2 regions of the Gordonia ajococcus genome follow, and region 1 is predicted to be linked to the other one. Evidence: riboswitches for the same ligand, from Rfam matches in the RefSeq annotation. Region 1 holds a riboswitch; the other holds the start of a gene.
The links. Region 1 has a riboswitch for S-adenosylmethionine ahead of GAA2_RS08145 (bifunctional o-acetylhomoserine/o-acetylserine sulfhydrylase). Riboswitches for the same ligand answer to the same signal wherever they lie in the genome.

Region 1 (14,716 bases):
CGACGGGCACCATGTTGAGCGTGCCGAGGTCGGGCATCGGCAACCGCAGCTTCGACGGGAGACGTCCGAGCGCCGCGAGGTGACCGAAGAAGTAGTAGGGGCCGTCGATCTTGTCCATCTCGCCGGTCCGCGAGTCGCCGACGACGATCGAGGGCCGGTACACGCGCCACCGCAGGCCCTCGCGTTCGCGCACGACTCGTTCGGCCTCGAACTTGGTTCGGTGATACGCCGTCGGAAAGCCTTGCCCGACTTCGAAATCGGTTTCGTCGAAGCGGCCGCGATGGTCGCCGGCCACCGCGATCGAGGAGACGTGGTGCAACAGCGCGTCGTGGGCGATGGCGAAGTCGGCGACGCGTGAGGTGCCGAGGACGTTGGCGGCTCGTTGCGACTCGGCGCCGGCGGCCATGTCGTAGATTGCGGCGAGATGGACCACGTGGTCGAAATCCGGCAGGTCGTTCGCGTCGAGGCCGAGGCCCGGGCTGGTCAGATCGCCGACGACCGGGGTCACTCGATCGGCGGCACCGAGGTCGTCGAGCAGGGCGGTGAACGTGGATCGAGAGGATTCGCGCACCAGTGCGTGGATGGTCGCGTCGGGGTCGACGGTCAGAAGACGATCGATGACGCGCCGTCCGATGAACCCGCTGCCTCCGGTGATGAAGTAGCTAGTCATGTAGGGATCCCATCATGTGAGCGGGCATGTCACCCGCTGGATGTCCCGTCCCCCGATGGGAGATGGAATCTGTCTGGTACTCAGAGTTGCACTAACTCGAGCCGGACGCAACGGCCTACGGGGATCGGCGGGGAATCCGGATGTCCATTCGAACTCGTGTTCGATAGACTGTTCGGGTGGGCTGGGATCAGGGACCACCGACGTGGTCGGAGATGGAGCGGGTGCTCTCCGGTCGGGCACCCGACGGCGGGCGTCCGGGTACCGCCTTCGGTCCCGATGACAGCGACCACGCGATGTTCCCGGGCGACGGCGGCGACAGCCCCGCCTGGTCGCGCAAACGTGGTGCGTACCAGGCGGGGGACATCAGGCGGGGATCGTCGTCGGTGGCATACGCCGAACTCCACGCCCACAGCTCCTACAGCTTTCTCGACGGTGCGTCGATGCCGGAGGAACTGGTCGAGGAGGCGCAGCGGCTCGGTCTGGCGGCGCTTGCGGTCACCGACCACGACGGCTTCTACGGGATCGTCCGGTTCGCCGAGGCCGCCCGTGAATTCGGGATGCCGACGGTCTTCGGTGCGGAGCTGTCGCTGGAGCCCGACATCGCACGAACCGGACACAACGATCCCCCGGGAGAACACCTGCTGGTCCTCGCCCGTGACGGCGAGGGTTACCGCCGACTGTCGCGGACGATTGCCGAGGCGCACATGGTCGCGGGCGAGAAGGGGCTGCTGCGCTACGACCGCGACGCCCTGGCCGGTGCCGGGGACGGGCATTGGCTGATCCTCACCGGCTGCCGGAAGGGCGCGGTCCGACGCGCGCTGGACCGCGGCGGCGTCCCGGCCGCGGAGATCGCGCTGCGGGAGATGATCGAGACCTACGGCCACGGCAACGTCGTCCTGGAGCTCACCGCCCAGGCCATGCCCGACGACGACGAACGCAACGCGGTGCTCGCCGGTCTCGCCGCGCGCGCCGGGGTGCCGACGGTGGCCACCACCGGTGCGCACTTCGCCGCGCCCCGGCGCCGCCGGCTGGCGATGGCGATGGCGGCGGTTCGGGCCCGCACCGACATCGAGACCATCGCGGGCTGGATGCCGGGCGTGGCCGGCGCGCATCTGCGCAGCGGCGACGAGATGGCACGGCTGATGCCCGCGCACCTCGACGCGATCGACAACGCGGCCGGCCTCGCCGCCGATTGCGCCTTCCATCTGGGCCTGATCGCGCCGGAATTGCCGCCGTTCGACGTGCCGGAGAGTTACACCGAGGCCAGTTGGTTGCGTGAACTCACCATGACCCGCGCCCGGCGCCGCTACGGCACGCCCACCGAACATCCGCAGGCCTACCGGCAGATCGAGCACGAACTCGCCATCATCGAGACCCTCACGTTCCCCGGCTATTTCCTGGTCGTCGCCGACATCGTCGACTTCTGCAAGGCCAACGACATCCTGTGCCAGGGCCGGGGGAGCGCGGCCAACTCGGCCGTCTGTTACGCCCTGGGGATCACCAACGTCGACCCGGTCGCCAACAAGCTGCTGTTCGAGCGGTTCCTGGCCCCCGAACGCGACGGACCGCCCGACATCGACGTGGACATCGAGTCCGACCGTCGTGAGGAGGCCATCCAGTACGTCTACCGACGGTACGGCCGGGATCGCAGCGCGCAGGTCGCCAACGTCATCACCTACCGCGGCCGCTCGGCCATCCGGGACATGGCGCGGGCGCTGGGGTATGCGCCCGGTCAGCAGGACGCCTGGGCGAAGTCCCCGGACACCGCACCATCGGACGTGACCGATCTGGCCGGTGAGATCCTCGGCATGCCACGGCATCTGGGCATCCACTCCGGTGGCATGGTGATCTGCGACCGGCCCATCGCCGACGTCTGCCCCACGGAGTGGGCACGGATGGAGAACCGCAGCGTGCTGCAGTGGGACAAGGACGACTGCGCGGCCATCGGGCTGGTCAAGTTCGACCTGCTCGGTCTCGGCATGCTCTCGGCGCTGCACTATGCGATCGACCTGGTCGCCGAGCACAAGGGCATCGAGGTCGACCTCGCCACACTCGATCTCGCCGAACCCGCGGTCTACGAGATGCTCTGCCGCGCCGACTCGGTGGGCGTGTTCCAGGTGGAGTCCCGCGCCCAGATGGCGACCCTGCCGAGGCTGAAACCGCGCTGTTTCTACGACCTGGTCGTCGAGGTGGCGCTGATCCGTCCCGGTCCCATCCAGGGCGGCTCGGTGCATCCCTTCATCAAACGACGCAACGGGCAGGAACCGGTCACCGTCGAGCACCCGTCGATGCACAAGGCCCTCGAGCGGACGCTGGGCGTGCCGCTGTTCCAGGAGCAGCTGATGCAGTTGGCCGTCGACGTCGCGGGCTTCGACGCCTCCGAGGCCGACCAGTTGCGTCGGGCGATGGGCTCCAAACGGTCGCCGGAGAAGATGGAACGCCTGCGCAAACGCTTCTACGCCGGCATGGAGCGACTGCACGGCATCACCGGGGACACCGCCGACCGCATCTTCGAGAAGATGGCCGCCTTCGCCAATTTCGGCTTCCCGGAGAGCCACTCGCAGAGTTTCGCGTCGCTGGTCTTCTACTCGTCGTGGTTCAAGTTGCATCATCCGGCCGCGTTCTGTGCGGCGTTGCTGCGGGCACAGCCGATGGGTTTCTACTCGCCGCAGTCGCTGGTCGCCGATGCCCGCCGGCATGGGGTGGCCGTCCATCGTCCCGACATCAACGCCTCCCTCGCGCACGCGACTCTGGAGAACGAGGGCCTCGACGTGCGGTTGGGTCTCGACGGGGTGCGCGGGGTCGGTGAGGAGGTCGCCCAACGCATCGTCGACCGTCGCGCCGACGGGCCGTACACCGACATCACCGACGTCTCGCGGCGTGCTGCCCTGAGCGCCAAGGAGCTCGAGGGGCTCGCCGGGGCCGGGGCTTTCGACGGTTTCGGTCTCAGCAGGCGGCAGGCGCTCTGGGAGGCCGGGGCCGCCGCGACCGTCCGCGACGATCAGCTGGAACTGCGATCGGCGGGTGCCACCCCGACGCTGCCCGGCCTGTCCGACATCGAGTTGGCGGCCACCGATGCCTGGGCCACCGGCATCACCCCGAAGACGTATCCGACGCAGTTCCTGCGCCCTCGGCTCGATGCGTTGGGGGTGGTGGCCGCGGACCGGTTGCTGTCGGTGCCCGACGGCGCGCGTGTGCTGATCGGGGGTGCGGTGACCCATCGCCAACGACCTGCGACGGCTTCGGGCGTGACCTTCATCAACCTGGAGGACGAGACGGGGATGGTCAATGTGGTGTGTTCGGTGGGCCTGTGGGCGCGGTACCGTGTACTGGCACAGACGGCACCGGCTCTGCTGGTGCGCGGCCGGGTACAGAATGCCGAGGGGGCCGTGACCGTCGTCGCAGATCGTTTGCAGCGCATGGATCTTCGAGTTGGAACCAGATCCAGAGACTGGCAGTAGCCCGCGGGAGGCCTGCCGGAGTGAGAAGACAATGAATCGGGGATATCGATGCCGCAGCAGGTCGTGGTGACCGTCAAGCCGAAGAGCAGCAAGGGTCCGCTGGTGGAAACCGGACCCGACGGCACCATCACCATCTATGTTCGCGAGCCCGCCACCGAGGGCCGTGCCAACAAGGCCGTCGCCGAACTGCTCGCCTCACATCTCGGAGTGCCCAAGAGCAAGGTCGCGCTCATCGGCGGGGCGACCGCCCGCACCAAGCGGTTCCGGGTGGGCTAGACGGCCCCGGCGAAACCGTTCTGCCGCCATGCCTCGTAGACGACGATGCTCGCCGCGTTGGCGAGGTTGTGTGAACGACGGCCGGCGAGCATCGGGATGCGCACCCGGTCGGTGACCTCGGGTTCGGAAAGGACCTCCTCGGGCAGTCCGGTCGGTTCCGGGCCGAACAGCAGCACGTCGCCGGGCCGGTAGTCGACGTCTGTGTGATAGCGCTCCGCATGTGCGGTGAACGCGAACACGCGCTCGGGCTTCAACGTGGTCCACGCCGTCACCAGGTTGGGATGCACGGTCACGTTCGCCATCTCGTGATAGTCCAGACCCGCCCGCTTGACCTGGGCGTCGGACATCGAGAATCCCAGGGGTTCGATGAGGTGTAGTTCGCACCCGGTGTTGGCGGCCAACCGGATCGCGTTTCCGGTGTTCGGCGGGATGCAGGGCTGATAGAACATGATCCGGAACATGATGTGCTCAGCGTAGTCGCAGGCCTCGCCGGGAGTGACGCGACGGTTCGTGTCGGCTACAGGTCGAAACCCGTGTTCGCACCGCACAGCACGATGCACGGCGTCGAATCCGGTTCTGTCCGAACCGCTCCGGTGGTCACCGCGGCGACGGCCGCGGCGGTGCCGTGTTCGACGAGGATGCGGTGAGAGTCCCACAGCATTCGTCGAGCGGCGACGAGCTGGTCATCGGTCACCAGCACACTGTCGACGTCCGGATGCTGTGCGGCGGTCTCCCAGCAGATGTCACCGAGGCGGGTCGCACCGAGGGAATCGGCGGCGATGCTCTCGAGTTCGACCGGGACCGGTGAACCCGCTGCCCGTGCCTGGTGAAAGCACGATGCCCCGAGGGGTTCGGCACCCACCAGGCGGTCGCCGGGACGCAGGGTCGCCGCGAGGCCGGCGAGGAGCCCACCGCCGCCGACGCAGGCCACGGTGGTGACCGGACCGGGTATGTCCTCGGCGACCTCGAGGCCGATCGTGCCCGCACCCGCGACGATGTCGGGCAGGTCGTAGGCGTGGAGAGCCAGGGCGCCGGTGGTCGCGGCGATCTCCACCGCGGCGTCGGCGGCGTCCTGGTAGCGCAGCCCGACGAGATGAACCTGCGCGCCCAGGGTTCGCAGTGTTCCGACCTTGACCGCGGGAGCCGTCTCCGGGATCACGACGGTGCAGGGCACGCCGGCGATCCGTGCGGCCCAGGCCGCGCCGATCGCGGCGTTGCCTCCTGACGCGACGAGCACCCCGGCGTCCATCAGCGTTCCCTCGGCGCGCGCGTGCATCGTCGCCCACAGGCTGCCCCGGACCTTGAAACAGCCACCGAGCTGGAGGTACTCGAGTTTGAACGCGACGTCCCGCGGGCCGTCGACGGTCTCGATGGTGCTGTGCGATGTCGGTGTGCGCCGCAGGAGAGGGGAGATGGTCCTGGCGGCGAGGTCGACGTCGGCCCGGGTTGCTCTCACGGCACAGACAGTAGTGGCTCACATCGCGCTCGCTCCGGATGGAAGAATGTCGGGCGTGACCGCGATACGACTGGATGGCAAGACCACGCGCGACGAGATCTTCGCGGATCTCGCCGAACGGGTGAACAAACTGCGCGAGGCGGGCATCACCCCGGGTCTGGGCACGGTACTCGTCGGAGACGACCCCGGCTCGCACTCCTACGTCAAGGGCAAGCACTCGGACTGCGCCCGGATCGGTGTCGAATCCATCCGCAAGGACCTGCCGTCCGACGCGACCACCGAGCAGCTCAACGCCGCGATCGACGAACTGAACGCCGACCCGGCCTGCACGGGATACATCGTGCAGCTGCCGCTGCCGAAGCACCTCGACGAGAACGCGGCGCTCGAGCGGATCGACCCGCTCAAGGATGCCGACGGACTGCACCCGATCAACCTCGGTCGACTGGTGCTGGGCAAGGAGTCGACACTGCCCTGCACGCCGCGCGGCGTCATCCATCTCCTCCGGCGTTACGACGTCCCGATCGCGGGTGCCCGCGTCACCGTCGTCGGTCGTGGGGTCACGATCGGCCGGCCGATCGGCCTGCTGCTGACGAGGCGCAGTGAGAACGCCACGGTCACTCTCTGCCACACGGGGACCGCGGACCTCCGCTCGGAGGTCGAGCGTGCCGACATCGTCGTCGCCGCTGCAGGTGTACCGCATCTGATCACCAAGGACATGGTGAAGCCGGGTGCCGCGGTCGTCGACGTGGGCGTCAGCCGGACCGACGACGGCCTGGTCGGCGACGTCCATCCCGACGTGTGGGAGGTCGCCGGACACGTGTCGCCGAACCCCGGCGGAGTCGGGCCGCTGACCCGCGCATTCCTGCTCGTCAACGTCGTCGAACGGGCCGAGCAGCAGCTCGCCGCCCAACAAGCCGCTGCCGAGGCCGTCGCCGGGGTCGAGGGCGGCGGCACGGCGTGAGCCCGGACGAGCCGCACGTCGGCCCGGTCGGTTCGGATCCGCCCTCGACGGATCCGAATCGGCCGAAACCGCGACCTCCGGGTGACGGAGCTCACGGAGCCGAACCCGTGCCCGAGCTGGTGCACGGGGTGCGTGCGGTCATCGTTCAGATCCCATATCTGCTGGTGATGCTCGGCGTACTCGTGGCCGCGCTGTTCGTGATGTTCGACCGATGGCGACGCGGATCTTTCGTGTTCGGCGCGGCGCTTCTCGTCGGTGCGTTGCTCCGGGCGTTCATCCCTTCGTCGCAGGCCGGATTGTTGCAGGTCAGAGGGAAACTGTTCGACGTCTCGGTGATGGCGACGGTCGGTGGTGTGATGCTCTGGCTCGCCACGTCGATCGACTCTTTGGGAACGGATTGATTACAATAGAGACCTGAGCGTGACCTTGAGACGCAGTGGTCGCGCCTGACCAGGCAAATCTCTCTGCCCGACAGCACTGAGTACGACGCTGGGCAGACGCATCGACCGCTGGAGTACGTATCACTGCAACACCGACCGATGGCCACGTGAACCAAGTGACGTCGATGGGCGTGTCGGCAGGCGCCGGCATGATCCACTACGTCTTGCTGACGCGTGACGATCTGGGCCGCAGTGTGGTGGATTCGCGCGTGATCGACGTCGACCCGACCGACGGGCTCGACGGCCCGGGGCGCGTGAACGCCGGTATCGACGTCATGCTCAGCGCAGCCCGCGAGGCCGACGCACGCGTCGGTCCGATCGGCGTCGCGGCCCGGACCGCGGCCCAACGACGCCATCTGCGATCACGGGGGAGCGGCCCCCGCCGCCAGATCCGTCTCGTCGCCGAGGACGAGGCCGTGGTCGCCTACCTCGCCGACACCGGTGAGATCGACCGCTTCTCCGCGGCCGTGGTCGTGGACTGCGGTGACACCGGTATGACCATGTACACCGTCGACCCGCAGAACCGGCAGATCACCGCCGTCGAACGCTCGACCGTGATCAGCGGCCGGCGTCTCGACCGCGCCATAGCCGAAGGTCTCACCGCCGACAACCCGGCTCTCGGAGATTCGTCGCGCACCCGCGCCGGGCGCAGCGAGTTGCTCAGCGCCTGCCGGACCGCGAAGGAAGAGATCGCCTACGGCGCTGCGGGATCCGATGGCACCGAGGGTTCGTCGGTGACGCTTCCGGGCGGTTCGGGACGGGTGTCGCTGACCGAATCCCATGTCGCGGGCGCCGTCGAACCGATGGTGCGTGAGGCACGGGAGGTGTTCGACCGCTATGTGGCCGACGTGGCCGCGCGAGGCATCAATCCGGACGCAGTGGTCTTCGTCGGTGGTCTCGCCAATCTGCCCGCGGTCCGGGAGATCACCCAGGGGCATGACTTCGACACAGTGTGCCCGTCCGCCCCGGAACTGGTGGCGGCGACGGGTGCGGCGCTCCTCGCCGGTGAGAGCGGTCCGAGCACCGCGCGACTGGCCTTCATCGGTGGTCGTCGGCAGCGTGAGTGGCTCTCGGCCATGCCGCTCGCGGTCGCGGGAGCGATCATCGCCGCGGCACTGATCACCGTGTACGCGGTCAGCTCCTCGTTCGCCGAACGACAGGTCACCGAGCCGTCGCCGTCGGTCGACAGTGTCCCGGCGGTCGCAACGACGAGCGAGCAGCGATCCGATCCGGTCCCCACGACGTCGGCTCCGGTGACGCGCGTCCCCGACCAGCCCGTCGAGCAGACCTTCGAGCAGACCTTCGAGCAGCCGACCGTGCCCCAGCAACCGGTTCCGACACCGGACCGGGACGCTCCGGGCTGGGCCACCACAGAGTTGGCGCCGACTCCGCCGTCGACCGGTACGAGCACGCGTACGTTGTCGCCGTATCCGTGGCCGACGCTGCCGTTCGCTCCGGGCACGACGCCGCGCATCCCGCCGGATCTGTTGCCGAAGGAGCTACTGCCGTCGAGTCCGGCGCAGACTCCTCCTCCGCCCGAACACTCGGCCACGCCGCGGGCGGAAGCACCTGCCGCTCCGTCGTCGAGCAGCCCGGTACCCGTCCCGCGCTGAGCGCCGAAGAGCGCAGACCGGCTCAGGCGTCGCGGCGGGCCAGTTCGACCGTGCGCTTGAGCAGGTCGCTGATGGCGTCGAATTCGGTGAGGAAGCCGTCGTGCCCGGTGTCGGATCGCACGACCTGCAGACCGCCGACGCAGTTGCCCAGCTCTTCGGCGAGCTCGGCCTGTAACCGCAAGGGATACAAACGATCCGAGTCGATCCCGCCGACGATGACGGGGACCGTGCACTCGTTGAGCGCCTTCTTGATGCCGCCGCGGTTGCGGCCGACGTCGTGGTGGTTCAGGACCTCGGTGAGCACGACGTAGCTGCTCGGGTCGAAGCGCTGCATGAGTTTCGACGCCTGGTGCTCGAGGTAGCTCTGGACGGCGTACCGGCCGCCGAGCAGCGGCTGCTCGTCGCCCTGCGGCTCGTTGGCGAAGCGCTCGTCGAGCTCGGGCTCACTGCGGTACGACAGGTGCGCGATCTGACGGGCGATGCCCATCCCGGTCAGCGGGACCTGTCCGGTGCCGTGGTAGTTCCCGCCGTTCCAGGCCGGGTCGGACTTGATGGCGGCGATCTGGGTGGTCTGGATGCCGATCTGGTCGGCGGTGGCGCGGGCGCCGACGGCCAGCACCAGTGCGCTGCGGACGCGCTCGGGGTATTCGATCGCCCACTCGAGTGCACGGGCTCCGCCCATCGATCCGCCGAGAACTGCTCCGACGCTGCGGATTCCGAGACGGTCGAGGAGAGCGACCTCGGCGCGGACCTGGTCGAGGACGGTGATCTGTGGGAATCGCGAACCCCACGGCCGACCGTCGGAGGCGAGTGACCCGGGACCCGTCGATCCCTTGCAGCCGCCGAGAACGTTGGCCGAGATGACACACCATTCGTCGGTGTCGATGGCCATACCCGGACCGATGAGGCCGTCCCACCAGCCGGGCGCCTCGTGCTCGTTGTCGGCGGGACCGGTGACGTGGGAATCGCCGGTGAGTGCGTGCAGGGTGAGGATCACGTTGTCGCGGGACGGCGACAACGTCCCCCAGCGCTGAAACGCCAGGGTGACGTTGTCGATCCGTTCGCCGCTGTCGAGAGGCAGCGAGCCGATGCTCATGCCGACGAGCTTCCCGTCCGGGACCGATTCCCAGTCGGGCTGATCAGACGCTTGCGCGTTCAGGTCGATACTCACCGACAAAATTGCCTCACCTGTCTCACTTGGCGGCTGCGAAGCCCTGTTCGAGGTCCGCCAGGATGTCGTCGATTCCCTCGATGCCCACGGCCAGGCGAACAAGTCCCGGGGTGACACCTGCGGCGAGCTGCTCCTCGGGGGTCAGCTGGCTGTGGGTGGTCGAGGCCGGATGGATGACCAGCGAGCGGACGTCGCCGATGTTGGCCACGTGGCTGTGCAGGGTCAGGGCGTCCACGAACTTCTTGCCCGCGTCCACACCGCCGGCGATCTCGAAGGAGATGATCGCACCCTGTCCCTTGGGGGCGAGTTCCTGGCCGCGCTGGTACCACGGCGAGGACTCGAGGCCGGCGTAGGCGACGGACTCGACCTGCGCATGACCCTCGAGGAACTTCGCGACCTTCTGCGCGTTGGCGACGTGACGCTCGATGCGCAGGCTCAGGGTCTCGAGGCCCTGGGCGAGCAGGAAGGCGTTGAACGGGGCGATGGCGGCACCGGTGTCGCGCAGCCACTGGACGCGGGCCTTGAGTGCGTAGGCCGGCGCACCGAGGTCGGCGAAGACCGCACCGTGGTAGCTGGGGTCCGGGGTGGTGAAGCCGGGGAACAGGTCCTTACCGTCGCGCTGCACACGCCAGTCGAAGGTGCCGCCGTCGACGATCACACCGCCGATCGCGGTGCCGTGTCCGCCGATGTACTTGGTGGCCGAGTGGACGACCACGTCGGCGCCATGGGCCAGCGGGTTGATCAGGTACGGGGTGGCGACGGTGTTGTCGATGATCAGCGGCACGCCGTTGCGGTGTGCGACCTCGGAGACGCCCTTGATGTCGAGGATCTCGTTGTTGGGGTTGGAGATCGACTCACCGAAGAACGCGCGGGTGTTCTCGCGGACGGCGGCCTGCCACGACGCCGGATCCTCGGGATCCTCGACGAAGCTCACCTCGACGCCGAGCTTCGGCAGGGTGTAGTGGAACAGGTTGTAGGTGCCGCCGTACAGACGCGGGCTGGACACCACGTGACCGCCGGTCTCGACGATGTTGAGAATCGAGTAGGTTTCCGCAGCCTGCCCGGAGGCCACGAGCAGAGCGGCGACGCCGCCCTCGAGCGCGGCGATGCGCTGCTCGACCGCGTCCTGGGTCGGGTTCATGATGCGGGTGTAGATGTTGCCCGGCTCCGCGAGACCGAAGAGGTTCGCCGCGTGCTGCGTGTCGTTGAAGACGTAGGAGGTGGTCTGGTAGATCGGCAGAGCCCGGGCATTCGTGGCCGCGTCGGCGGTCTGGCCGGCGTGGATCTGCTTGGTTTCGAAGCTCCAGTTGTCGGCTGGATTCGTGCCCTCGTTGGCATCAGACATGACGATTGATCACTTTCTACGGTCGGCAGGGCCAAATTCGACCCTGTTGGGGTCCGACCTTCGGACCCGCGCTTGCCGGGGCTTCGCTTCTGCGATCCCACAACCCGGTCATCACCCGGAGCACCCCACCGCGGTTGGAGGGTTGCCGATCAGCAAGCCGGGGCTTGGCGCTGATACTCATGACCTGGCGACAAGGATATAACACGGATGTGAGTGCCTGAGAACCCTCCCGGTCACGCCGAATCGAACCCCTCACACTGCCTCCGAACCGTGTACTGAGCGTGTGGTCCGACCGGTTGAAATCGGTCAAACGGCACGGTGAATCCCCAGTACAGCGTCGTTAGCGCTTCTCAGCATCATGTCAGGTTCTTCGTCGTCGCCTTAGGGTTCGGGCAACCCCGGCGGGCTTCCGCGCTGGCATGGTCCGGGTTCACCGAGGAGAACACCTCATGGCTGCGCTGGCACACCTCCGCTCTCGACGGATCTCCGTCCTCGTCGCGTCTGCAACCGGTCTCGCGGTGGCCGTCGCCCTGTGTCTTCCCGGTGACGCCCTCGCGGAGGCATCCGAGTCCTGCGGAGCGGGCGCGGTCGTGATCGCCGCCGGCACCAACGACCCGGAGGGGCAGCACCTGGTTGGGGTCACACAGCGGTACCGAGGGCTCGGGCCGGACGGGAACCCGGACCCGGAGTCCGAGTATGCGGGCGACAACGGATACACGATCATCTACGCCGACTATCCGACGACGCTCTGGCCGCTGGGCGCCACGGGGTACGACTCGAGCGTGGCGCAGGGAAACGCGGCGACCAAATCGGCGATCGCCGGCTATCAGACCCGGTGTTCGGGTAAGCCGGTCGTCGTCGCCGGGTACTCGCAGGGCGCCCGGGTCGCGGGTGATGTCCTGGCCGACATCGGCTCCGGTCCGGTCGAGGTCGTGGCGACCGACGAGAACGGCGACCCACTTCTCGACGAGGACGGCAATCCGATCACCGTCGTCATCGACCCGGACGGGATCAGCGGCGAGTTGTACTCCGACCCGCGGCAGGCCGGCGACAAGACCGGACGCGGCATCGAACTGTCCCTGATCGGCGTGATCCCGGGTCTGACGATGTCCGGTCCGCGCGGGACGACCGGGACCGACGCCGGTTTCGGTGAGCTCGAGGGTCGGGTGGTGTCGGTCTGTATCGAGGGCGACCCCATCTGTGACCTGCCCGATCCCGTCTACGACCCGATCGGTGCGATCGACGGGCTCCTCGGTTACCAGGTCAAGCACTTCCTCTACCCGTACGCGATGTACCGGGACCCCGCGTCCCAGTGGGCGACGCGACCGGTCTCGTGCAACGACGCGGGGACGGTCTGCATGGTCGGGGCGCAGTCCGCATTCGCCGAGCTGGTCCAGGGCTGGGCGTCCGATCTCGGTTACACCGGCGAGATCGGCGACTTCCTGTCCGGCCGTCCGACGGTCGGCCTCCCGCTCGGGATCACCCTGGCGAACCTGCAGCCCGTCGTCCGCCTGGTCCAGGGTGTCCTCCCGCCGCTGCCGCAGCTCGGTTACGGCGCCTACCTTCCCGACCTCTTCGTCTTCGAGGACATCCTGCAGGGCATCGTCAGCCTGTCCCCGGCGCGACTCATGCGCGGTGTGACCGCGCTGGCCGCCAGCGTTCGCAGCATCGTGCTGCTGCCGGTGAACGCCGTGCGGTACTGGGCGGGCGCGATCGTCGGACCGACCGTCACGTCGCAGCAGAACACCTTCACCGTGCTCGCCGACGACGACTCCGAGGTGCCGGTGACTCTCGCCCGAACCTTCGCCGCCGTCGACGACGATCCCGAGACCAGCGGACCGGAGGTCGAGGCGACCCATGGCGGTTCCGGCATCCCGGCCCCCACGGAGGTGGCGAGCGGTCCGTCCGGAGTCGACTCTTCGGCGGATACGGACACCTCGGCGCCTTCGTCGGCTGCCGAACCCGACAACAGCCCGGCCGGCGGTGGCGACGGCACCGACCCGTCCACCAGTGGCGGTGATCCGGGCGTGACGCGGTCGGAGACCGATTCCTCCGACGCGCCGTCGTCGGACGCCGGGACCCCGGGCTCCGATCCCGACGGCGGCTCCGGCAGCGCGGACTCCGGGACCTCGAGCCCGGACGGCTCGTACTCGGGCAGTTCCGGCAGCGGCGGGTCGGATTCGAGCAGCGGTTCCGGCAACAGCGATGGCCGATCGGACTTCGTCGAGCGGCGACTCGGGCTCCGAGTAGTCCCGGCAGACTCCGCGGAATCGATCACCCAGCGATCGGGCAGGCGGCGGGGGTCGTCGGCCCCTGTGAAGCAACTCACCGGGTCCGGGGGGAATCGTTGTCTCCAGGGGCCGGTTGGCATGAGGCGTGCCTGACGCTCCCACGACGACCACCGGTGCGCCGGACGACCTCGTTCCGAACGTGCTCGACAACGCATCGTCGAAGGTGCAGGAGCGTCCCTCGTCGACGATCTCGAGTCGTGCCCGCCGGTTGACGATCCTCGCGCTCGCGCTGGGCGGTTTCGGTATCGGGACCACAGAGTTCGTTGCGATGGGTCTGCTCTCGAACATCGCCGGTTCGCTCGGCGTCTCCGAGCCGACCGCCGGCCACGTCATCTCCGCCTACGCGCTCGGCGTCGTCGTGGGTGCTCCGCTGATCGCGGCGCTCACAGCGCGTATGTCGCGGCGGGTGCTCCTGATCGCGTTGATGGTGGCGTTCACGATCGGCAACCTCGCGACCGTGCTCGCGCCGTCGTACGGACTTCTCCTCGTGGCGCGGTTCGTCGCCGGTCTTCCGCATGGTGCGTACTTCGGCGTCGCGGCGCTGGTCGCCGCGCACCTCGCCGGTCCGCGGAATCGGGCCAAGGCGGTCGGGCAGGTGATGCTCGGTCTCTCGGTGGCGAACGTCGTGGGCGTGCCCGCGGCGGCCTGGCTGGGGGAGACGTTCGGGTGGCGCACCGCGTTCGCGATCGTCGTCGTCATCGGCATCGCGACCGTCGTCGCGCTGGTCCGTGTGCTGCCGACCCTGTCCGGCATGACGATCACCGACCCGCTGACCGAACTCGGGGCACTCAGACGAACGCAGGTGTGGTTCACCCTGGTGATCGGCGTCGTCGGGTTCGGCGGGATGTTCGCGTTCTACACCTATCTGAACTCGGCCCTGACGTCGGTGACGGGACTGCCGGTCTCCGTCGTGCCCTTTGCCCTGATGCTGTACGGACTGGGCATGGTGACCGGGAACTTCGTCGGCGGCTACGCGGCCGATCGGAGTGTGTCCGTCGCCATCCTCGCCGGCCTGTTCACCAGCGCGGTGAC
Region 2 (14,716 bases), 2.5 Mb from region 1:
TCACGGTCGGGATCCTCGCCGACGGCCAGCAGCAGCTCTCGGACCGCGGCCTCGGCACGTGCCTGATCGAACTCCGATCGGTGCCCATCCACCACGGCGTCGTGCCCCTTGCTGATCGTCATGCGTCAAACCTTACGAGCTTCGCCCGTTTTCACCCTCACCGGCACTGTCCGGTCGGGTGGTCCCGTTCTCGCCGCGCCGGTCCCAGCCGTTGGTCCCGTTGGAGCCGGGACGCTCGGTCGAGGACTGTTCCGGTGGCCACCCCGGCGCCGACCAGTCCCGCGGGGCACCGTAGTCCGGCCGCGTGCCACCGGTGTACGGGCCACCCGGAGGGGGCGTGGACTGACCCGGGGTCGGGTACTGCGGGTTCGGGTACTGCGGATTCGGATATTGGGGACCCGGGTTCTGCGGACCCGGATACTGGGGATTCGGGTACTGGGGATTCGGGTAGTGGGGGTTCGGGTTCCCCGGCGCCGGCGGAACCGGCCCGCCCTGGGCACCCGGCTCCGGATAGAGCGGCGGGTAGTTCGGCACCTGACCGGGCGCCTGCGCACCACCGGGATAACCTGCACCCACGGGCTCGGGGACCTTCGCCTCCTCCGGCGGAGGCCACGGCTCGCCGCGCTCGATGGCGAGCTCGCCCGGCGTCTTCACCGGCGGCTTGTCGCTCGGGGTCCGCTCACCGAAGTCGTTGAAGGCGGTGATCCGCGGACGCTTGACGACATCGGAGAAGATCTTCTCCAGATCCTTGCGGGTCAGCGTTTCCTTCTCGAGCAGCTCGGTGGCGAGCACGTCGAGGGTGTCGCGGTACTCGGTGAGGATGGCCCACGCCTCGGTGTGCGCCGCCTCGATGAGACGGCGGACCTCGTCGTCGATCTCGCTGGCGATCTCGGCCGAGTAGGCCGACTGCGCTCCCATCGAACGACCCAAGAACGGATCGCCCTGGTCCTGGCCGTACCGCACGGCGCCCAGCTTCGCGCTCATGCCGTACTCGGTGACCATCGCCCGTGCGATCTTGGTGGCCTGGTCGATGTCCGACGACGCGCCGGTGGTCGGCTCGTGGAAGACGAGTTCCTCGGCGGCACGACCACCCATCGCCATCACCAGGCGGGCGATCATCTCCGACCGCGTCATCAGGTCCTTGTCCTGCTCGGGGACAGCCAGGGCGTGGCCGCCGGTGCGGCCTCGCGCGAGGATCGTGACCTTGTAGATCGGGTCGAGGTCGGGCATCGCCCATGCCGCCAGGGTGTGGCCGCCCTCGTGGTACGCCACCACCTTGCGCTCGTGTTCGCTGATGATCCGGCCCTTACGACGCGGCCCGCCGATCACGCGGTCAACGGCTTCCTCGAGCGCCTCGGCGGTGATCGTCTGCTTGTTCTCACGTGCGGTGAGCAGCGCGGCCTCGTTGACGACGTTCGCCAGGTCGGCGCCGGACATGCCCGGCGTTCGCTTGGCGAGACCGTCGAGGTCGGCGTCGGAATCGATCGGCTTGCCCTTGGCGTGGACCCTGAGGATCGCGCGACGCCCGGCCATGTCGGGGTTGCCGACCGGGATCTGACGGTCGAAGCGCCCGGGGCGCAGCAGCGCGGGGTCGAGGATGTCGGGCCGGTTGGTCGCCGCGATCAGGATGACGCCGGACCGGTCACCGAAGCCGTCCATCTCCACGAGGAGCTGGTTGAGTGTCTGCTCGCGTTCGTCGTGGCCACCACCGAGGCCTGCACCGCGCTGGCGTCCGACGGCGTCGATCTCGTCGACGAAGATGATGCAGGGACTGTTGTTCTTGGCCTGCTCGAACAGGTCCCGCACACGTGAGGCACCGACACCGACGAACATCTCGACGAAGTCCGAACCGGAGATCGTGAAGAACGGGACACCGGCCTCACCGGCAACCGCGCGCGCCAGCAGGGTCTTGCCGGTTCCGGGCGGGCCGAACAGCAGCACGCCCCTCGGGATCTTCGCGCCCAGCGCCTGATAGCGCGCCGGATTCTGCAGGAAGTCCTTGATCTCGTAGAGCTCCTCGACGGCCTCGTCGGCGCCGGCGACATCGGCGAAGGTCGTCTTCGGCATGTCCTTGCTCAGCTGCTTGGCCTTCGATTTGCCGAAGCCCATGACGCCACCGCGGCCACCGCCCTGCATGCGGCTCATCACGAAGAAGAACAGACCGAACAGCAGGATCATCGGCAGCACGAAGATGAGGATCTGCCAGAGCACCGACTGCTCGTTCACATTGGTGGTGTACTTCGTGCCGGTCTTCTGGACCGCGTCGAAGATCTGGTCACCGGCCTGCGCGGGGTACTTGGTGCTGATCTTGTCCGCGTCGGCGTCGTTGACCTTGATCGGGGAGTTGAGCTCGATGCGCAGCTGCTGCTCGCGGTCGTCGATGCTGATGAACTTGGTGTTCTTCTTGTTCAGCTGCTCCAGCGCGACGGAGGTGTCGACGCCCCGGTACTCGCGGTCGGAGTTGCTCATCACGCTCCAGCCCCACAGGGCGAGCAGGACGAGCGCCAGGATGGCGAGGTTGCGGAAGACTGTCTTACGGTTCATGCCAGTTGGTGGGGGTCCGACCGGCGCGCGGGATCGAGTCCCGGCGCCCACTCCGTTCCCATGTCCTTCCCATCGACGTACACATTGAGGCTACCGGTCAACGATCACGCTGGTGAAACCGTTCCCGCGGCAGATCCACCGCCACGACGCGCGGACGCCGCGTGGGCGCCGACGGGTTAGCTGCTGTAGACCGCGGGCTTGAGGCGCCCGATGTACGGCAGGTCCCGGTACCGCTCGGCGTAGTCCAGTCCGTATCCGACGACGAACTCGTTCGGGATGTCGAAGCCCACGTCGGCGACGCGCACCGGCGACCGCACGGCCTCGGGCTTGCGGAGCAGCGTGCACACCTCGATGCTGCGAGGCGAACGCGTGGCGAGGTTCTTCATCAGCCACGACAGCGTGAGGCCGGAGTCGATGATGTCCTCGACGATCAGCACGTCGCGTCCCTCGATGTCGCGGTCGAGGTCCTTGAGAATTCGCACGACGCCCGACGAGGAGGTCGACGACCCGTAACTCGACACCGCCATGAACTCGAGCTGGGACGGGATCGGCAGGGCACGGGCGAAATCGGTCATGAACATGACCGCACCCTTGAGCACACCGATCAGGACCAGGTCGTCCTCGATCTCGGCGTAACGGGAGGCGACGGACCGGGCGAGTTCGACGGTGCGCTGCCGGATCTGTTCCTCGGTGATCAGAACAGCATCGATGTCAGCGGCATAGGGGTCTGCGGACTGCACCTTCACAGCTTGTCATGTTTCCCGGGTCACATGGACGACGGGTGCGAACTGCGGGCCGACATCGGGCTGACGCGAGTGTCAGTTGTTCACACTAATCGCGGGCCAGGTCACCGGGTTATCCGATTACAGTGGGATAACGAACAGTAACAGTGGCCACTCCGGAAACATTTCCGAACTATTACGGTGCTCGGTTTGTGAACGTGAAAACAGCCCGTGTGTCACCGCCGGGTAATGCAGGGTAATCCAGCCCCTGCGAATAGGATCGATCCCGGTTGCCCGACATCCACTCGGGGACCTCCCCTCCACGGAAAGATTTCCTTCATGTCAACTGATCGACAGGACGGGGCCTTGTCGCGCACACGCACGCGCACATTGGTCGCCGTTGTCATTTCCCTTGCCACGGTTGCGATCACAGCCCTCGCCGGGACCGCCCAAGCCGCACCGAAGCCGGGCGGCGCACCCACATACGATGCATCGTGGAATGCGTCTTCACTGACTCTCGCACTGCACAATGCATCGGCGAGCACCGAAAACGGGGTTCTGTCGATTCGAAACCTGTCGGGTGCGGAACTGTTCCGTATGCCTCTTACATATCGCAAGGAGTACCTCCAGTTCCCGATCGACGCACATAAGGCCGGAAACCGGGTCACGCTGATTCCGTCGCGCGATGCGGCTCGTTCGGTTCCGGTCAATCCCGTCGAGGTGGAGCAGGTCCGCGGCATCGCCCGGCACCAGGTCGCCGCACCTCAGACCCGTCAGGAGCGGGATGATCAGGCGTTGGTCCGCTTCCAGCAGCAGCTCAATGCAGGGATGACCGTCTCCTCGTTGGTCGGAACTGTCATCGGCGGGATCATCGGAGGGGCTCTCGGGTGCGCGCTCACATCGGTCACCCTCACGCCAATCGCATGCGTCGTCCTTGGGATCCCCATTGGTGCCGCAGCCGGCGGCATCGTTGGCCTCTCCCTGGGCGGCAGCGGCACCCTGATCGGAGCGGCAATCCAGTACTTCCAGACGATCAACTCGCCGTTCAAGGCTCCCAGAAAGTAGGTCGTCGACCTCTCGCCCTGACGGTTCGTCTCACCTCTCGGTGAGGCGGACCGTCAGCGTTTGACCGGTGCGTTCCACGACGGTCCGCACGGCCAGGTCGCCACCGATCGCGACCTGGCCGCCGCCGACACCGGTACCGACGACGAGCCGGTCCACCGCAGCGATCACCCGATGCGTCGGTTCGGTGGCCCCGACCTCGAGCAGCCAGCGTCGGAGCACCCGGGTCCGCACAGCCCTCGGCAGGTCGTGCAGCGGCGCGATCTCCAGACCAGCGGGAGTGCCGGCCCTCTCCCATACCGTCTCCGCCCAGCCGTCGAGGGCGTCGTTGTCGTCCTGCAGACCGTCCGCGGTTCGGACCAGCGCGTCGACGACGCCGCCCCGTAGCACGTCGTCGAGCAACGGGATCACCTCGGACCGCAACCGCACCCGGGTGAACCGCGGGTCGCGGTTGTGTGGGTCGTGGTGCATCGCCAGCCCGAGTTCGGTGCACACGGCCAGCGTCTGCATCCGGCGCACCTGCAGTAGCGGCCGCCCCCATGGCGCCTTCCACGCCCGCATGCCGGCGATCGATCGTGCCCCGGAACCGCGTGCGAGTCCGAGCAGTACGGTCTCGGCCTGGTCGTCGGCGGTGTGCGCGAGAAGTACCGGACGACCTTCCCGGGCGGCGTCGAGCGCCGCGTACCGTGCGTCCCGGGCAGCGGCTTCGAGTCCCCCGCGGGTCCCGACCCTGACCTCGAGCACGCGCGCGTCCGCACCGAGTCCGCGTGCGGTCTCGGCGGCGCGGGCGGCAACGCCGGCGGAACCCTTCTGGAGACCGTGGTCGACGACCAGCGCGGTGACGTCGAGTCCCGCGCCGACGGCCGTCGCCGTCAGGGCGAGCGAGTCCGCGCCGCCGGACAGCCCGACACAGACCGATGGGCGCGGCCCGTCGAGCCAGGTGGTCGCGAATTCCGCGACCACCCGCGTCACAGCACGCGTCGAATCCATGCCTGCGGGGTGTCGATCTCGTCCGGGAGCGGCATCGTGTCGGGTGAGGTCCACACCGTGTTGAACCGGTCCATGCCGACGGTTTCCACCACCTCGTCGACGAAGGCCTTGCCGCGGATGTACTGCGCGATCTTGGCATCCATGCCGATGAGAGCGCGGATGATGCGCTGAACCGGGTTCTGCGGGGCCTTGCGGCGCTTGTCGAATGCGGTGCGAATACGGGCTACGGACGGGACGTGCGCCGGGCCGACGGCGTCCATCACGTGATCGGCGTGACCCTCGAGCAGCGTGCCCAGGACCATCATCCGCTGGAAGGCTTCGAACTGCTCGGGGCTCTGCAGCAGCTGCATCGCGCCGATGATGCCCTTCTCACGGGGTTCGGACCCCCTCAGTGCCTTGGTCATCCGCGTGACGATCTCGGTGGTCGACTCACCGGTCTCGGAGGTGAGCACGGCGACGTTGTCCTGCATGTAGTCACGCAGCCACGGATTGGCGGAGAACTGCACGCGGTGGGTCACCTCGTGGAGGCAGACCCACAGCCGGAAGTCGGACGGCACGACCTTGAGCTGTCGTTCGACGTTGATGATGTTGGGTGTCACGACCATCAGCACGCCGGGTTCACCGGTCTCCGGATCGGGCGTGAACGGGTCGTACTGGCCGAGGATGGCCGTGGAGAGAAAGGCCAGCAGACCCCCGGCCTGGACACCGCCGAACTTGGCGGCGAAGCCGTGCGAACCCACGTCGGTGCCGGCGGCGTCGGCCCCCAGCATCGATCGCATCGAGTCGGAGGCCGCGTCGATCCAGCCCGGCCGGTCGAGGATGCGGGTCGTCGGGATGCGGAGTCCGTCGGCGAGACCGGTGACCTCGCGAACCGGCGCCTCCGCCCGAGTCGCCGCGTCGCCGAGTTCGGCCTGGGCGGCCTCGTAGGTGTAGGCCGTGGTCTTGGGGCCGGGCCGCACGAGCCGCTTCGCGGTCGAGGCGGCGAGCGGCCAGTCGATCTGCGACCCGATGCTCAGGCGAGTGTCCTCACTCACCGGCTCGACCTCGGTCTTGCTGTCGGTTCCAGGCATGCTCATCGGCACCCGCACTCTCTGAGTTGGCCCACCACGGCGTCGAGGGCGGGTCTCGCGTCCGCCGGCGAGGTGCCGCCGGACATCAGGGCGAACGACAGCACGCGGCCGTCGATCGTTTGCACTATGCCCGTCAACGAACTGACCCCGGTGAGTGTTCCGGTCTTCGCGCGCACCCATCCGGCACCCGGAGTGGTGGCGATCGGGAAACGGTCGGTGAGGGTGCCGGTGCCGGCGGCGATCGGCAGTCCGTCGAGCATCGGTCGCAGCGCCGGCCGCGAGGGTCCGCTGGCCGCTGTCATCACCGCGTCGAGCAGCGCGGGGGTGGTGCGGTTGGCGTAGGAGATGCCCGACGCGTCGGCCAGCGTGGTGCCCTTCCACTGGTCGGGGAACGTGGTGGAGAGAACCTGCTCGACGGCGTCGACTCCGGCGGCCAGGGTCGCCGGTCCACCGCGATGCACCGAGAGTTCGATCGACAGCGTCTCGGCCAGCACGTTGTCGCTGTGGCGGAGCATGTCGTTGACCCGCGTCACCAGGGGCGCGGACTCGACCTTCGCGATGACGCGGTCGCCGGCGGGTGCGGGTGCGGTTGCCTCGGTCACCGGTGCGTCCACACCCAGCGCCGCGGCCAACGCCTCCCCGGCCATGATTCCGGGCGTCGCCGAGCGAGGTGAGTACTCGTCGAGCGGCTCAAGCCGGGCGCCGTCGACCATCAGCGACTCGATCGGGGCGATGTCGCCGCCCTGGATGTCTCGACGGTCCCACGTACGGTCCATCGTCGGACCCGAAAAAGCGCTGAGATCAACCGCGACCGAGGTGACCGGTATCTCGGCCTGTTTGATCTGGTCGGCGAGGTCGGCGATGCGCCCGGGCTCGGTGTAGAAGGTGTCCGCACCGGCCGGCTGCGCCGACAGCGTGGGGTCGCCGGCACCCCTGAGGATCAGCTGTCCGTTGGATCCGGCGACGACGGTGGTGGTCACCCGCGCGTCGTGCGGCATGGCCTCCAGGAAGGCGGCGGCCGAGAGCACCTTGTCGTTCGACGCGGGGATACGCGGACGGTCGGGATTGCGCGACCACAGGATCTCGCCGGTCAGCGAGTCGGAGATCATGCCGCTCAGGACGCCGAGCGCCGGATTCCGCAGCGCAGGGGCGATGGCTCGGGACACCCCGGCCGGCGTCGGTGACGGAGCGGAGGCGACGACCGGGTCGATCCGCGGGTCGACGGAGATCGCGGCGGGCTGCGGCGGGATTCCCGGCGGCAGCTCGGCCTCCTTGTCGAGCCGGAGTGCAACGACCACTGCCGCGGTCGACGCCAGCGCGAGGATCACGACTGCGGCGATCGTCCACCAGAGGAGTTTGCGACTGCGGGGTCTGCCATCGCGACCTGCGGGTCTGGTGGATGCGCCCACGAAGCCTCCGGATCTCTCGAACTGCACACCGACGGTGAGGACGCCACTGGCCGGCGCACCACCCGGCCGAAATGTCGGATGTGAGCAACCCGGACATCCGCCGCCCCCGCGATCTGCGGGGGTACGAAGTCCGAGGTCGTCGGACTAACAGTATCGTTGTTGCGACGCGCGGCCATCTGGGCCGCCCGGCGATCACACCCCCGATCCGCAACTGCCAGGAGGAACAGTGGAATTCGATGTGACCATCGAGATCCCCAAAGGTGGCCGTAACAAGTACGAGGTCGACCACGAGACGGGCAAGGTCTACCTCGACCGCTACCTGTACACCTCGATGGGCTACCCGGCCGACTACGGATACATCGACGGCACCCTCGGCGAGGACGGCGACCCGCTCGACGCGATGGTCCTGCTGCCCGAGTCGGTGTTCCCCGGCATCATCGTGCGCGCCCGCATCGTCGGCATGTACACGATGACCGACGAGGCCGGCGGCGACGACAAGCTGCTGTGCGTGCCCGCGGGTGACGTGCGCTGGGACCACATCAAGGACATCTCCGACGTGTCGGAGTACGAGCTGGGCCCGATCTCGCACTTCTTCGAGCATTACAAGGACCTCGAGCCCGGCAAGGAGGTCCAGCCGGGCGGTTGGGTCGGCCGGGAGGCCGCCGAGAAGGTCGCCAAGGAGGCCATCGCCCGTCTCGCGGAACAGCCCCACGAGGCCAACGAGCCCTCGCGAGGCTGACGCCACCTCACGAGTCGTACACCGACCGCCGACGACACATGCTGTCGTCGGCGGTCGTTGCGTTTCGCTTCGGCGTCGTCAGGCGACGCGGTGACGCACGTCGGCGAAGACCGGCAGCACCTGCTCGCGGATTCGACGGTCGGTGGCCGAACCGTCGATCGGGACCAGGATCACGGCGTCGGCGACCTCGGCGACGTAGATGTCGCGCAGCAGCGTGATCAGACCGTGGGTGGTGCCGACGTAGCGGATGGTCTCCGAGTCGTCGGTGGAGGTGTCGGCGTGCTCGACGGCGGCGCGAGCCGACGCCGCGTGCGGCGCGATGGCCACCTCGACCTCGAGGGCGACCGCGAAATTCGCCTGGTCGTGGGTGCCCGCCCGCAGCAGCGCGCGTGCACGCTGGGCGTCCCGCAGCGTCTGACGACGCACGACGATCGGGAAGGTCAGTGCCACAGAATCACCCGCGACCGCGACCTGGAAGCCCGGACGACCGATGGTGACGGCGGTGGGCGGTGTGGAGAGTTCGATGGTCATGCCGGGTACCCCTCGTCGAGTTCGGGTCGGGTGGTGGTCGTGGTGACGCAGCGCGAAGCGAGTGCGTCGAGCAGGCGGTCGATGTCGTCGGAGGTGGTGCCCGCTCCGAAGCTCGCACGGACGGCACCCTCGGGATGACCGAGCCGCTTGAGCAGCGGGTGGGCACAGAACTTGCCGTCGCGCACGCCGATTCCGTGCTCGTCGCTCAGGTACTCCGCCACGGCCCGCGGCGCGACGCCGTCGACGGTGAACCCGGCGATGCCGACGCGGTCGGTGGAGTCGGTGAAGATCTGCAGCGGCCGCACACCGTCGATGCGCGCCAGCCCGGCGTCGAGCCGTTCGCAGAGCCGGAGTTCGTGGAAACCGATGGCCTCGGGTCCCAGCTCGGCCAGCGCGGTGCACGCCTCGGCGATCGACACCGCACCGAGCACGTTCGGCGAACCGGCTTCGTGACGAGCAGCGCCGGTGTGCCAGGTGGCGCCGGCGGTGTTGCCGCCGCGAGGGAGGTCGACGTCGGCGGTCGCGCCCCCGCCGGCGAGGTAGGGGTCGGCGGCGTCGAACCAGTCGGAACGGCCGATGAGGACCCCGGCGCCGAACGGCGCATACGCCTTGTGGCCGGAGAAGGCCAGGTAATCGATGCCGTGGCTGACGATCGAGATGGGCCGGTGCGCGACGAGCTGCGCCGCGTCGACCAGGATGCGCGCGCCGTGGCGGTGGGCAATGGAGGCCAGCCGGCCGATCGGGAGGACCTCACCGGTGACGTTCGACGCGGCGGTCACCGCGAGCAGCGAGGCCGGCTGCGAGGCGAGTTCGGCGTCGATCGCCACGAGGGTGTCCTCGATCGTGTCGCAGGCGGTGACCACGCGGGCGCGGTTGCGGCCGTTCTTCGGTGCGCACCACGGCAGCAGGTTGGCGTGGTGTTCGATGTCGAGGACCACGACGTCGCCGGGAGTGATGTGGGCGGCGAGATTGATCGCGTCGGTGGTGTTGCGGGTGAAGACGACCGTGTCGTCGACGCGGCCGCGGACGAACTCGCGGACGGTCTCACGCGCGGTCTCGTATCGGCGGGTGGTGATCTGCGACAGGTGGCCCGCACCGCGGTGCACGCTCGCGTACTCGCCGAGGGCTCCGGCGACCTGCGCGGCGACCGACGCCAGCGCCGGCGCGCTCGCTGCGTAGTCGAGATTGGCGTAACCGACGCTGCGCCCGGCGGCGACGGGGACCTGTGCATCCGAGCCGACGACCGGTGCGAGCGCGGGGATGAACGGCCCGCGGTCGGCGAACACCGGTGCATCGCGGACAGGACGGGCGGGTGTGACGGGTGCCGACAGCACAGCAGTCATGACGAGAACTCCTCGAGAATCCACACTTGCCGCGTTCGGGTTCGAACGCAGCCAGGTCGTCACCCGGAGCACCCCACCGTGGAGGAGGGTTGCCGACCAGCGAGCCGGGGCTTGTCACTGGCACTCATGACCTGCGACAAGGTTCGCGGATCCCGCCTGAGGGTGTCAATTTGGAATCACCGTGATTCCGAGTTAGGGCAGGCTTACCTGTACCCTGGCGGTTGTGTCATCGAGTGAGGTCTTCGTGCTGTCGCGTCCCCACGGCACCGTGCGGGGCGAAGGGGTGGTCCGGTCGTTCACCGACGTCGACGAGGCGTCCGCCGCGCTGCGGGCGGGTGAGCTCGGGTCGTTGACCGGGGCGATCCCGTTCGATGTCCGCGACCCCGCGGCGCTGGTGGCTCCCGCGCGGCTCCGCACCGGCGAGGCACCCCTGACCGGGAGTGCGCCGCTGTCGCGCCGAGCGGTGTCGACCGTGAGCCACCCGGACAGGGATGAGCACCGCGAACGCATCGCGCATGCGGTCAAGCGCATCGTCGCCGGCGACGTCGGGAAGGTCGTGCTCGCGCGCAGCGTCGACCTGGTGCTCGACGAGCGGATCCGGCCGGCGGAGTTGCTCGACGCACTCGCCGGCGGCAACGCGGGGCACAACGCCTTCGGCGTCGACCTCGGCGCCGCGACGGGTTCGGGTTCGTGGTTGCTCGGCGCCAGTCCCGAAGCGCTGCTGCGCAAGTCGGGTTCGACCGTGACCTGCCATCCCTACGCGGGTTCGGCACCACGGTCCGCCGACCCGGCCGTCGACCGGGCAACCGCCGACGAGTTGGCCGCGTCGACAAAGGATCTCGCCGAGCACGCGTTCGTCGTCGACCATCTGCGCGAACGCCTGGGGCACCTCTGCGACGAGGTCGACGCACCGTCGACACCACAGCTCGAGTCGACCGGCGAGATGTGGCATCTGGCCACCCCGATCCGCGCGACGCTGCGCGATCCGGCGGTCACCGCACTCGACCTCGCACTACTCCTCGGACCCACACCCGCAGTGTGCGGAACCCCGAGTGACGTTGCCGCGCAGATCATCCGCGAGGTCGAGGGCGATCGTGGCTTCTACGCGGGCACGGTCGGCTGGTGCGACGCCGCCGGCGACGGCGAATGGATGGTCGCCATCCGGTGCGCCGAGCTCGCGGCCGACGGTCGGAGTCTGCGTACATGGGCGGGCGGCGGCATCGTCGAACACTCCGACCCGCAGGCGGAACTCGACGAGACGCAGTTCAAACTACGAACCGTGTTCAACGCGCTCGGTATCCCCCTCGCGGACATCGTGAACTGACCCTCCGGTGAGCACGTCCTCCCGCAAACTCGCCTCTGACCACGAAGGTCGGCGCTAAAGTCGATGAACGTCGGGGCGAAGGGGCAGGGAGGCGTAGCGGGTGACTGCGGAGCGGTCGACAACCCAGACGAGCATTCTGCCGATCATCTTCGCGCTGTCCCTGGCCTTCACGATCACGGCCGTCGATCCCCTGGTGCTGAGCCTGAATCTGCCGCAGGTGAGCCGGGAACTCGACGTCCCGCCTACCGGTGTCGGATTGCTGGGTGGAATGTCGACGCTGGTCATGGCCGCGTCCGTCCTCGGCGCGGGAAATCTCGGTGACTCGATCGGACTCCGACGACTCCTGATGTCGGGACTGGCCGTGGTCGCCGTCGCCGATGTGCTCGCCATGCTCTCGCCCGGGTATGGCTTTCTCCTGGCGATGCGCGTCGTGGCGGGCCTGGGCATGGCGGCGCTGCTCGGGGTATCGCTGGCCCTCCTCAAGACGTCGGTGACCGAAGAGCAGCGACCGAAGGCCATCGGCATCTTCGTCGCCATCGAGATGGTTCTCTGCGGGGTGCTCCCGGCTCTGACGGGCTGGGCCGTGACGGGTCTCGGCTGGCGGCTCGTGTTCCTGGTCGCACCACTGCTTGCCGGGGTCTCGATGCTGCTCACGGCAAGGTTCGTCCCGGAGTCGCCTCGTCAGGAACGCGCGAAGCTGGACGTGATCGGCATCGTCCTGATCGGGGTGGCACTCCTGACCCTCGTCATCGGACTCGCGGCCGCGCAGAACGGTATGCTCCGGCCCCAGACCTGGCTGCCGCTGCTCGTCAGCGTGGTCGGGGCGGTGCTCTTCGTCCGCCACGAACGCCGCACCCCCGAACCGGCGCTGGACCTGTCACTGTTCGGCAACCGGACGTTCACGGTCGCGCTCGCAGCGGCCTTCACACTCAACTTCCTGATCGCGGGACTCAGCATCGTCCTGGGGCAGTACGGCAGCAAGGTGCTCGCGCTGTCACCGCGGACGGTCGGCCTGTTGTTCCTTCCCGGCTCGCTGCTGATCGCCGGCGCGCTGATCATGTCCGGGAGTCTGATGGAGAAGTTCTCGCCGAGACCGGTGATGGTCGCCGGTCTCGCGACCATGGCGGCCGCCGGGCTGCTCATGGCCGGCACGGTCAACCCGACGATGGCGTTGTGGCTGCTCGTGATGGCCGTATGGCTGTACAACCTCGGGTCGATGGTGAGTTCCACACCCGTGTCGGAGACGGTGCTCTCGCATGCGCCGAGTGGGCAGTCCGGAACAGTGGCCTCGGTGCAGACGGCCTTCGGGATGACGGGCTACGCGTTCGGGCCCACCGTGTACCTGCTCCTCCTGAATGCGTTCTTCAATCGGGAATGGCTTGCCGACACCGAACAACGGGGTCTGACGGTGACACAGGGACAAGAGGCCGTGGACGCCGCGCGTAGCGCGGTGGCGCAGAGCCCGGGTGGCGTCGGATACGACCCGAACCTGCTGCAGCAGGTGGGCGGCCTCGACCTCGGAGCGGACTTCTCCGGCGCCGTGCGACTCACCATGCTGACCGTCAGTGTCCTGCCCATCGCGGTTGCGCTCGGCGTGCTCAGGTTCCGTCATGAGCGCCCGGCTCGGGCGGCCTGACGACCGCCGCGACGCCTGACCGGAAGAAGAGCCTCGTGCGAAGGCTCAGCCGAGCGCCCGATCCAGGTCGGCGAGCAGGTCGTCGATGCCCTCGAGCCCGACCGACAGGCGAACCACCGAGTCGCTGAGACCGATCGCGGCACGTCCCTCGGGCCCCATCGCGCGGTGCGTGGTGGTGGCCGGATGGGTGATCAGCGACTTGGAGTCGCCGAGGTTGTTGGAGATGTCCACGACCCGCAGCGCGTTGAGGACCTCGAAGGCGCGCTTCTTGCCGTCGATGCCGTCGTGGTCGTTGAGCTCGAAGGTCACCACGGTGCCGCCGCCGGTCATCTGGCTCTTGGCCAGCTCGTACTGCGGATGCGACTGCAGGAACGGATATTTCACCCAGCGGACCCGTGGGTCGGCTTCCAGGAACTCAGCGATCCGCAGTGCCGAGGCCACCGAGGCGTCGACCCGCAGGCGCATCGTTTCGAGGCCTTTGACCAGCGTCCACGCATTGAACGGGCTCAACGCCGGACCGGTGTGGCGCATCAGCTGCTGGACCGGACCGTCGATGTAGTCCTTGGTGCCGAGGACGGCACCACCCATCACGCGACCCTGGCCGTCGATGTGCTTGGTGCCCGAGTAGACGATGACGTCGGCGCCGAGATCGAGACCGCGCTGCAGCAGCGGGGTGGCGAAGACGTTGTCCAGCACCACCTTCGCGCCCGCGGCATGCGCCAGCTCGGACACCTTGGCGACGTCGACGAGCATCTGCATCGGATTGGACGGGGTCTCGAAGAAGACGGCGTCGGTCGGCTTCGACAGTGCGCGTTCCCACTGTTCGAGGTCTTCACCGTCGACGAACTCGGTCTCCACGCCCCAGCGCGGCAGGATCTCGTTGCACACGACGAAGCAGGAGCCGAACAGGCTGCGGGCCGCCACGAGCCGGTCGCCCGCCTTGAGCAGGGCGCCGAGCGCCACGAACACCGCGGCCATTCCGCTGGCGGTCGCGAAGCAGGCTTCGGCACCTTCGAGCTGACGCAGGCGCTCCTGGAACATGTGGACGGTCGGGTTGCCGTACCGGGAGTAGACGAACCGCTGGTCCTCGCCGGTGAAGGCACGCTCGGCAGCCTCGGCGGAGTCGTAGACGTATCCGCTGGTCAGGTAGAGCGCCTCGGCGGTCTCGTGGAACCCGGATCGCGCGAGGCCGCCGCGCACGGCGATGGTGTCGGGCGAAAGACCCTCCGGCAGTTCACGACCCACGGACAGATCAGCACTCACGATTGCCTCCACGGCAGATTTTCGGCACGCCATCCGGACGCGCCGCGATGGTCGTTCTCGTCGAGGGCACCCTCGAACCCGTC

Region 2: linked by a shared signal. The riboswitch ahead of GAA2_RS19475 (aminotransferase class V-fold PLP-dependent enzyme) and the one ahead of GAA2_RS08145 (bifunctional o-acetylhomoserine/o-acetylserine sulfhydrylase) in region 1 are both predicted to bind S-adenosylmethionine.

The regions. Positions count from the first base shown of each region.
Region 1 covers NZ_CP052884.1:1,762,335-1,777,050, forward strand. Annotated here, with positions in the region: gene GAA2_RS08100 (SDR family oxidoreductase) at 1-670, opposite strand, end outside; gene GAA2_RS08105 (error-prone DNA polymerase) at 847-4,131, shown strand; gene GAA2_RS08110 (DUF167 domain-containing protein) at 4,180-4,407, shown strand; gene GAA2_RS08115 (tRNA (cytidine(34)-2'-O)-methyltransferase) at 4,404-4,868, opposite strand; gene GAA2_RS08120 (serine/threonine dehydratase) at 4,925-5,863, opposite strand; gene GAA2_RS08125 (bifunctional methylenetetrahydrofolate dehydrogenase/methenyltetrahydrofolate cyclohydrolase) at 5,919-6,824, shown strand; gene GAA2_RS08130 (DUF3017 domain-containing protein) at 6,932-7,225, shown strand; gene GAA2_RS08135 (hypothetical protein) at 7,390-8,877, shown strand; gene GAA2_RS08140 (homoserine O-acetyltransferase MetX) at 8,900-10,054, opposite strand; gene GAA2_RS08145 (bifunctional o-acetylhomoserine/o-acetylserine sulfhydrylase) at 10,071-11,393, opposite strand; SAM riboswitch class IV at 11,457-11,578, opposite strand; gene GAA2_RS08150 (PE-PPE domain-containing protein) at 11,843-13,777, shown strand; gene GAA2_RS08155 (MFS transporter) at 13,770-14,716, shown strand, end outside.
Region 2 covers NZ_CP052884.1:4,303,378-4,318,093, forward strand. Annotated here, with positions in the region: gene folE (GTP cyclohydrolase I FolE) at 1-122, opposite strand, end outside; gene ftsH (ATP-dependent zinc metalloprotease FtsH) at 133-2,544, opposite strand; gene hpt (hypoxanthine phosphoribosyltransferase) at 2,721-3,284, opposite strand; gene GAA2_RS19445 (hypothetical protein) at 3,606-4,331, shown strand; gene tilS (tRNA lysidine(34) synthetase TilS) at 4,362-5,318, opposite strand; gene GAA2_RS19455 (zinc-dependent metalloprotease) at 5,297-6,394, opposite strand; gene dacB (D-alanyl-D-alanine carboxypeptidase/D-alanyl-D-alanine-endopeptidase) at 6,391-7,716, opposite strand; gene GAA2_RS19465 (inorganic diphosphatase) at 8,024-8,536, shown strand; gene GAA2_RS19470 (hypothetical protein) at 8,615-9,067, opposite strand; gene GAA2_RS19475 (aminotransferase class V-fold PLP-dependent enzyme) at 9,064-10,410, opposite strand; SAM riboswitch class IV at 10,428-10,542, opposite strand; gene GAA2_RS19480 (isochorismate synthase MenF) at 10,655-11,734, shown strand; gene GAA2_RS19485 (MFS transporter) at 11,835-13,370, shown strand; gene GAA2_RS19490 (O-succinylhomoserine sulfhydrylase) at 13,416-14,633, opposite strand; gene GAA2_RS19495 (rhodanese-like domain-containing protein) at 14,630-14,716, opposite strand, start outside.